Regions from separate parts of the Mumia sp. zg.B53 genome, predicted to be linked through region 2. Evidence: predicted binding sites of a transcription regulator. Region 2 holds the regulator's gene; the other holds the start of a gene.
The links. The regulator HrcA, encoded in region 2, represses chaperone genes, less so after heat shock. The targets are predictions, from matches to a motif close to TTGGCACTCGNNNNNNNCGAGTGCCAA.
Positions count from the first base shown of each region.

Region 1: a site for HrcA is predicted at 2,175-2,201, ahead of groES (co-chaperone GroES). Genes of this name have one in related genera too.

Region 1 covers NZ_JAHWCK010000001.1:680,531-684,658, reverse strand. The annotation lists gene KV102_RS03335 (Ig-like domain-containing protein) at 1-880, shown strand, start outside; gene KV102_RS03330 (class I SAM-dependent methyltransferase) at 929-2,128, opposite strand; gene groES (co-chaperone GroES) at 2,370-2,669, shown strand; gene groL (chaperonin GroEL) at 2,777-4,128, shown strand, end outside.
Region 2 covers NZ_JAHWCK010000002.1:485,310-489,437, reverse strand. The annotation lists gene dnaJ (molecular chaperone DnaJ) at 56-1,201, opposite strand; gene hrcA (heat-inducible transcriptional repressor HrcA) at 1,219-2,238, opposite strand; gene KV102_RS13460 (DUF3097 domain-containing protein) at 2,361-3,215, shown strand; gene KV102_RS13455 (ABC transporter permease) at 3,228-4,128, opposite strand, start outside.

The DNA.
Region 1 (4,128 bases), on a different contig from region 2:
CGACATCACGCTCGAGGGCGCTGATGCCGACGAGGGCGACACCCTGACCTACACCTACGGGACGCCGGCCAACGGCACCGTGACCGGTGAGGGCGCCGACGTCACCTACACGCCCAACGAGGGCTTCTTCGGCACCGACACCTTCACCTACACCGTGGACGACGGCAACGGCGGCACCGCGACCGGAACGGTCACCGTGACGGTCACCGAGGTCATCGACCCGCCGGACAACACGCCGCCCACAGCGGGCGACGTGACGGCGGAGACCAACCAGGACGAGGCGGTCGACATCACGCTCGAGGGCGCTGATGCCGACGAGGGCGACACCCTGACCTACACCTACGGGACGCCGGCCAACGGCACCGTGACGGGTACGGGCGCCGACGTCACCTACACCCCGAACGCCGGCTTCTTCGGCACCGACACCTTCACCTACACCGTCTCCGACGGCGAGGAGGAGGCCACCGGCACGGTCACCGTGACGGTCAACGAGGTCGTCATCCCGCCGAACACGCCGCCCACCGCGGGCAACGTGACGGCGACGACCAACCAGGACAGGGCCGTCAACATCGCGCTGCGCGGTGCGGACGCCGACGGCGACACCCTGACCTACACCTACGGCACGCCGGCCAACGGCACCGTGACGGGTACGGGCGCCAACGTCACCTACACCCCGAGGGCCGGATTCTCCGGCACCGACACCTTCACCTACACCGTCTCCGACGGCCAGGCGGAGGCGACCGGCACTGTCACCGTGACCGTCACCAAGGTCACGCAGCCGCCGGCCGACAAGTGCGGTCCGATGCCCAACCCGCTGCGCGAGCCCATCAAGTGGCTCAAGTGGCTCGCCTGCAAGATCCTGGGTCACCTGGGTCGCTGAGCAGGAGCCGCTGAGCGGCACTGAAGCACGAACGCCGGTGGCGGGACCTCAGGGTCCCGCCACCGGTGCGTCTGTGCGGAGGACCGGCTCGACGAGGTAGGCCCGGCCCTCTCCCGCCACGCGGGTGAGGACGACGGTGGCGGTCTCCGAGCCGGCCAGCCGCAACCGTCTGACCAGCACCTCAGGGACCACCGAGACGCCCCGCTTCTTGACGGTCAGCGTGCCGACGTCGCGCTCGCGCAACGCCGCCCGCAGCTGCTTCTCCCGGTACGGGAGCTCCTCCAGGACACGGAAGGCCCGGGCGTACGGCGTCGCCACGTGCGTGGCGCTCGAGACGTAGGCGATGTGCGGATCCACGAGCCAGCCGTCGGTGAGGACAGCGACCGCGGTCACGAGACCTGCGCGGATCACCGCGTCGTCGGGCTCGTAGAGCCAGTCACCCGGGGCGGCGACGTGGACCTCGGTGGGCGCGTCCGCGTCGGTCAGCGTGGCCGTGGCGTGGGTCCCGATGACGGTGGCCCGCCGCGTCGCCCCGGCGTACGCGGGTCCCCAGAGGCAGGCTTCGACGAGGTCCCCACGGTCGCTGACCCACTCCGCCTCGACACCGTCGGGAACCAGATCGTGGGCGATGCCCGGGAGCACCTTGGCCAGGCCGCGATCGGCGAGCACCCCCACCACGAACGACCACGGAGGGCTGAACGCGTCGAGGTCGAACGTCCGACCGCGCCCGTCCCGCCGTGCCGGATCGACGAACGCCGCGTCGTACGGGGTCAGGTCGACCGCCGTCAGGTCCGCGACGCCGACGGTGCCGTCGAGCCGCAGGGCAGCGAGGTTCGCCCGCGCCATCGCGGCCCGGAGCGGATCGCGCTCCACGCCGTGGACCGACAGTCCCGCGCGGGCGAACGCCGCGAGGTCGGCGCCGATCCCGCACCCCAGGTCGACCAGCGTGCGGGCGCCGGTGGCGCTCAGCCGCTCGGCGCGATGAGCGGCGACCCGCAGGCGCGTCGCCTGCTCGAGCGCGTCCGGGGTGAAGTACATGTTCGCGGCGTCGGCGCCGAGCTTGGTGGCCGCCCGGCGCCGCAGCGCCACTTGACTCGTCGCCGCCGCGACCAGCTCGGGGGAGTGGCCCTGCCGGCGCAGCCGGGTGACCAGTGTCAGCTCGTCGACGCTCCCGTACGTGGCCTCGGCCTCGCGGAGGACCTGCTGTCCCTCGGCGTCGAGGAGTCGTTCGAACGTCTCGACCTCCATGGGGGCAAGTCTCGCAGCACGGGCCCGGAGGCCGGGCTCACGGGCGCTGGCACTCTGCTTGACCGAGTGCTAACCCGGCTCTAGGTTGGAGTTAGCACTCTCGTATCCTGGGTGCTAACGGTGCACCGCGTACGGCTCCCGCGACGGCGTGCGTGCGAGCACCTCGAAGGACCCACAGTCCCAGTCCCGTCGTACGGGCGAACGCCCGCTCACGGGGTAACACGAAAGGGGAGGTCGACAAGTGTCGGTCACCATCAAGCCGCTCGAGGACCGTATCGTCGTCAAGATTCTCGAGGCGGAGCAGACCACCGCCTCGGGCCTGGTCATCCCGGACACCGCCAAGGAGAAGCCCACCGAGGGCTCCGTCCTGGCCGTGGGCCCGGGCCGCTTCAACGAGGACGGCGACGAGCGCATCCCCGTCGACGTCAAGGTCGGCGACGTCGTCGTCTTCAGCAAGTACGGCGGCACCGAGGTGAAGTACGACGGCGAGGAGTTCCTCATCCTGTCGGCGCGCGACGTCCTCGCGGTCATCGAGAAGTAGCGACGTGCTCGCCCCGGCGGTCCGAGACCGCTGGGGCGAAAGCACTCGTCCGCAGCACATGGGCCCGCGGTGTCTCGACGGGTCCGACACCACAGAGAAGGATCCCCATGCCCAAGATTCTTGAGTTCGACGAGACTGCTCGTCGGTCACTCGAGCGTGGCGTCGACATTCTGGCCGACACCGTGAAGGTGACGCTCGGCCCCAAGGGTCGCTACGTCGTCCTCGACTCCAAGTGGGGTGCGCCGACGATCACGAACGACGGCGTGACCGTCGCCCGTGAGATCGAGCTCGACGACCCGTTCGAGAACCTCGGCGCCCAGCTCGCCAAGGAAGTTGCCACCAAGACCAACGACATCGCCGGTGACGGCACCACCACGGCGACCGTGCTCGCTCAGGCGATGGTCCACGAGGGCCTGCGCGCCGTGGCGGCGGGCACCAACCCGATCGCCCTCAAGCGCGGCATCGACAAGGCCGTCGCCGCTGTCTCAGAGCGGCTCCTCGAGCTGGCCCGTGACGTCGACGACAAGCAGGACATGTCGCACGTCGCCAACATCTCGGCGCGTGACGCCCACATCGGTGGCCTGATCGCCGACGCCTTCGACAAGGTCGGCAAGGACGGTGTCATCACCGTCGAGGAGTCCAACACGATGGGCACCGGCCTCGAGTTCACCGAGGGCATGCAGTTCGACAAGGGCTACCTCTCGCCCTACATGGTGACCGACACCGAGCGGATGGAGGCCGTCCTCGACGAGCCGTACATCCTCGTGAACCAGGGCAAGATCTCGTCCGTCGCCGACCTCCTCCCGCTGCTGGAGAAGGTCGTCCAGGCGGGCAAGTCGCTCCTGATCATCGCCGAGGACGTCGACGGCGAGGCGCTCTCGACGCTGGTCGTCAACAAGATCCGCGGCACGTTCACCTCGGTCGCCGTCAAGGCGCCGGCGTTCGGTGATCGCCGCAAGGCGATGCTGCAGGACATCGCGGTCCTCACCGGCGCCCAGGTCGTCACCCCCGACCTCGGCCTGAAGCTCGACCAGATCGGGCTCGACGACCTCGGCACGGCGCGTCGCGTCGTCGTCACCAAGGACGACACCACGATCATCGACGGTGCCGGCAAGGACGACGAGGTCTCCGCCCGCGTCAACCAGATCAAGGCCGAGATCGACTCGACCGACTCCGACTGGGACCGCGAGAAGCTTCAGGAGCGCCTCGCGAAGCTCGCCGGCGGCGTCTGCGTCATCCAGGTGGGTGCCGCGACCGAGGTCGAGCTCAAGGAGAAGAAGCACCGCATCGAGGACGCCGTCTCGGCGACCCGTGCGGCGATCGAGGAGGGCATCGTCGCCGGTGGCGGCTCCGCTCTCGTGACCGCCGTGTCGGTGCTCGAGGACGACCTCGGGCTCACCGGTGACGAGGCCGTCGGCGTCGCGATCGTCCGCAAGTCGGCCGTCGAGCCGCTGCGCTG
Region 2 (4,128 bases):
GGCGGTCGCACGAAAGCACGATCTCGACCGCCGGGTGCCGCCTCGGTGGCTCCGATCAGCGGAAGGCGTCCCGGATGCGGTCGAACACCCGCCGGTGCGGTGCGGCGAACTCGCCCTCGACCAGCTCCTCGCCCCGCTCGGTGGCGAGGAGGCCGAGCAGCTCGCGCTGCCGGTCGTCGAGCTTGGTGGGTGTCTCGACGACCACGCGGACCTTGAGGTCACCGCGTCCGACCCCGCGCAGGTGCGGGACGCCGCGACCGCGGATCGTGACCGTCTCGCCGGACTGGGTGCCGGGGACGATGTCGAAGCCGATCGTGGCCTCCTCGGCCGGGACACCGGTGTCGGCCTCGAGCGTCGGCAGGTCGATCTGAGTGCCGAGCGCCGCAGCGGTCATGGGGACCCGGACGTCGCAGTAGAGGTCGTCGTCGGAGCGGGTGAAGACGTCGTGCGGCTCCACCTCGACCTCGACGTACAGGTCGGCGGCGGGACCGCCGCCGGGCCCGACCTCACCCTCGCCGGTCAGCTGGATCCGAGTGCCGCTGTCCACGCCGGCGGGCACCTTGATGGTCAGCGTGCGACGGGCGCGGACCCGGCCGTCACCGGAGCACTCCTCGCACGGGTTCGCGATCACGGTGCCGTAACCCTGGCAGGTCGGGCAGGGGCGGGCCGTACGGATGTCTCCGAGGAACGACCGCTGCACGTGCTGCACCTCGCCGTGCCCGCGGCACGTCTGGCAGGTGATCGGCTCCGCGCCGTCGGCCGAGCCGTTGCCGTGACAGGTCGAGCAGACCACGGCGGTGTCGACCTTGAGCTCGCGCGTGGTCCCGAAGGCCGCCTCGGCCAGCTGGACGCCGATGCGGATCAAGGCGTCGTTGCCGCGCCGGGCACGACCACGTGGGCCGCGCTGGGTCTGCTGCCCGAAGAACGCGTCCATGATGTCGTTGAACGAGAAGCCGGCGCCGAAGCCGCCGCTGGCACCCGCACCGGCGAGGGGATCGCCTCCGCGGTCGTAGAACGACCGCTTGTCCACGTCGGAGAGCACCTCGTAGGCGACGGTGACGGTCTTGAACCGCTCCTGCGCCTCAGGGTCTGGATTCACGTCCGGGTGCAGGCTGCGCGCCAGCCTCCGGTACGCCTTCTTGATCTCCTCCGGAGTCGCGTCGCGACTCACACCGAGGGTCTCGTAGTAGTTCTGGCTCATGCGTCGTTGTCTGTCTCTCAGTCGCTGAGGGTCTGGCCGACATAGCGTGCGACGGCGCGTACCGCCGCCATGGTGCCGGGGTAGTCCATCCTGGTGGGCCCGACGACGCCGAGGGTGGCGAGCGGCTCGTCGTCGGTGCCGTACGCGGTGGCCACGAGGGAGGTCGCCGAGAGCTCCTCGTACGGAACCTCCGTGCCGATGCGGACGGTGAGCGTGGTCGGAGAGGTGGCCTCGCCGAGGAGCTTGAGCAGCACCACGTGCTCCTCGAGCGCCTCGAGGACCGGCTTGATCGAGGTGTCGAAGTCGGTGCCGAACCGGGCGAGGTTGGCGGCCCCGCCCACGGCAACGCGTTCGTCGGCCCGCTCGTCGGAGAACGCCCGGGTGAGCGTCGCGACGACAGCGGTGGCGATGGGCTGCTCCTCGGGACGGAAGGTCGTGATGAGGTCGGCCACCGATGCCGAGGCGTCCGGCAGCCGCTGCCCGACCGCGGCGCCGATCATCCGCGCTCGCAAGTCCGCGAGGAGCATCTCGGACGGCTCTTCGGGGAGCTCCACGATGCGCTGGTCGACACGTCCGGAGCTGGTGATCAGCACCAGCAGGATGCGGCCGCGCTCCATCGGGACCAGCTCGACGTGACGGACGGTCGAGCGGGTCAGGGAGGGGTACTGCACGAGCGCGACCTGGTGGGTCAGCTGAGAGAGCAGCCGGACACTTCGCTGGACGACGTCGTCGACGTCGACCGCGCCGTCGAGGAACGACTCGATCGCACGGCGTTCGGGAGGACTCAGCCGCCGGACGGAGGCAAGCCGGTCGACGAAGAGGCGGTAGCCCTTGTCGGTCGGGATCCGGCCCGCGCTGGTGTGCGGCTGGGCGATGAACCCGTGCTCCTCGAGGATCGCCATGTCGTTGCGGACCGTCGCCGGCGACACACCCAGCTGATGGCGGTCGACGAGCGCCCGCGAGCCCACCGGCTCCTGGGTCGCCACGTAGTCCTCCACGATGGCGCGCAGGACCGCGAGCTTGCGTTCATCGAGCACGACGTCAGCCACGGTCCCTCCTCGTGTCGATGATCTTTGGCACTCCGGTGCCCTGAGTGCCAGTCTAGCCAGCCTCACCAGTCGCGTGTGGCTGCGAGGTGCCGCACGTTCTTTCGGCTAGTTTGCTCCTCGTGGCTCACGACCGATACGGATCCGATGTCCTGGCCGGCGACTGGCGCGTCCCCAAGCGAGGGCGGTCCACCGAGGTGGAGGCGGAGGTGGGGATGGTGCTCGAGGAGGTCCAGACCGACTTCTGCGGCGCCGTGACGCGCACCGACCGAGATCTCGACACCGTCGAGCTGGAGGACCGTCGCGGGAGGCGGCGTACCTTCCCCCTCGGGCCGGGCTTCCTCCTCGAGGGCAAGCCGGTCGTGCTCAAGGCGCCGGTACGACACGCCGCGCCCGCACGCGCGACGCACACCGCGTCCGGCTCGGTCGCCGTCCACGACGCGAAGGCACGGGTCGCACGCGCGAGCCGCATCTACGTCGAGGGACGTCATGACGCGGAGCTGGTCGAGAAGGTGTGGGGTGACGACCTGCGGATCGAGGGGGTGGCGGTCGAGTACCTCGAGGGGGTCGACGACCTCCCGTCGGTCGTCGACCGCTTCAAGCCCGGTCCGGGACGCCGCCTGGGCGTGCTCGTGGACCATCTCGTCCCGGGGTCGAAGGAGTCGCGCATCGCCGCCTCGGTGCTGCGCGGACCGCACAAGGAGCACGTGCTCGTCGTCGGGCACCCGTACGTCGACGTCTGGCAGGGCGTGAAGCCCGAGCGCCTCGGGCTGGAGAAGTGGCCGGTGATCCCACGCTCGATGTCGTGGAAGCACGGCATCTGCCAGTCGCTCGGGTGGCCCCACCGGAACCAGGCCGACATCGCGCACGCCTGGAAGCGCATCCTCGGGTCCGTCCGCTCCTACGCCGACCTCGAGCCGGCGCTGCTCGGGCGGGTCGAGGAGCTCATCGACTTCGTCACGACCTGACCGCGCCCGCCCTTACGGTGCGTCGCCGCGGATCCGCCAGAAACACAGCCCGCCGAGGCCGAGCGCGAGTACGAGGAGCAGCGCCGTCTCGCGCCACTGCAGAGTCCAGAAGGCGCTGGACGGGTGCCACGTGACCTGCTGCCGATAGCCCTCGTCCGCCAACCGGTCGAAGCACGCCGCCCGCGCACCCGCCTGCGCGCTCTCCCCCGGTGGCGGCCCGCCGCAGTCGGCCACCCACGCCGGCAACGACCGCATGCGCTCGCCGTCGGCATCGAGCGTGACGTTCGACAGCTCCCACGTGCCGGTGCGACCCGTCTCGACACGGATCTCGGAGACGTTCTCGATCGGGTCTCCTGGACCTGAGGCTCCTTCGACCATCAGACCGACGAGGTTCTCCTGCGTGATCGAGCTCGTGGCCTTCTCGGGTTCGACGAGCTGGGCCCGCACGACGACCCCGACGAACAGCTGGACGCCAAGGACGAGGACGAGCGTCACTGCCATCGCCGCGACTGTCCGTCGCACCACGAGCCCAGCCAGCACGCCGATCGCGAGCGCCAGCACGGCGTACCCGATCGGGACGAGGCCCCGGGCTCCGAAGACTGCGGGCTCGATGCGCGAGACCATGAACGGCCCCGTCCCCTCGCCGGTCGCGATCGCGCGCTCGATCGGTCCGGCCCACCAGGTCACACCCCACGACAGCAGCCCAGCGACCGACACCGTGACCAGGGCGGCGCCGAGGAGTTTGACGGCGAGCCACCGTGTGCGCGTGACCGACTGGCTCCACGCGAGGCGGTGCGTCCGCGCCTCCAGCTCGCGCGCGACCATCGGCGCCCCCCAGAACGCCCCGACGACGAGCGGGAAGACGTACGCCGCCGCGATGCCGACGTAGTAGAGCGTGACCTTGAACGCGTCG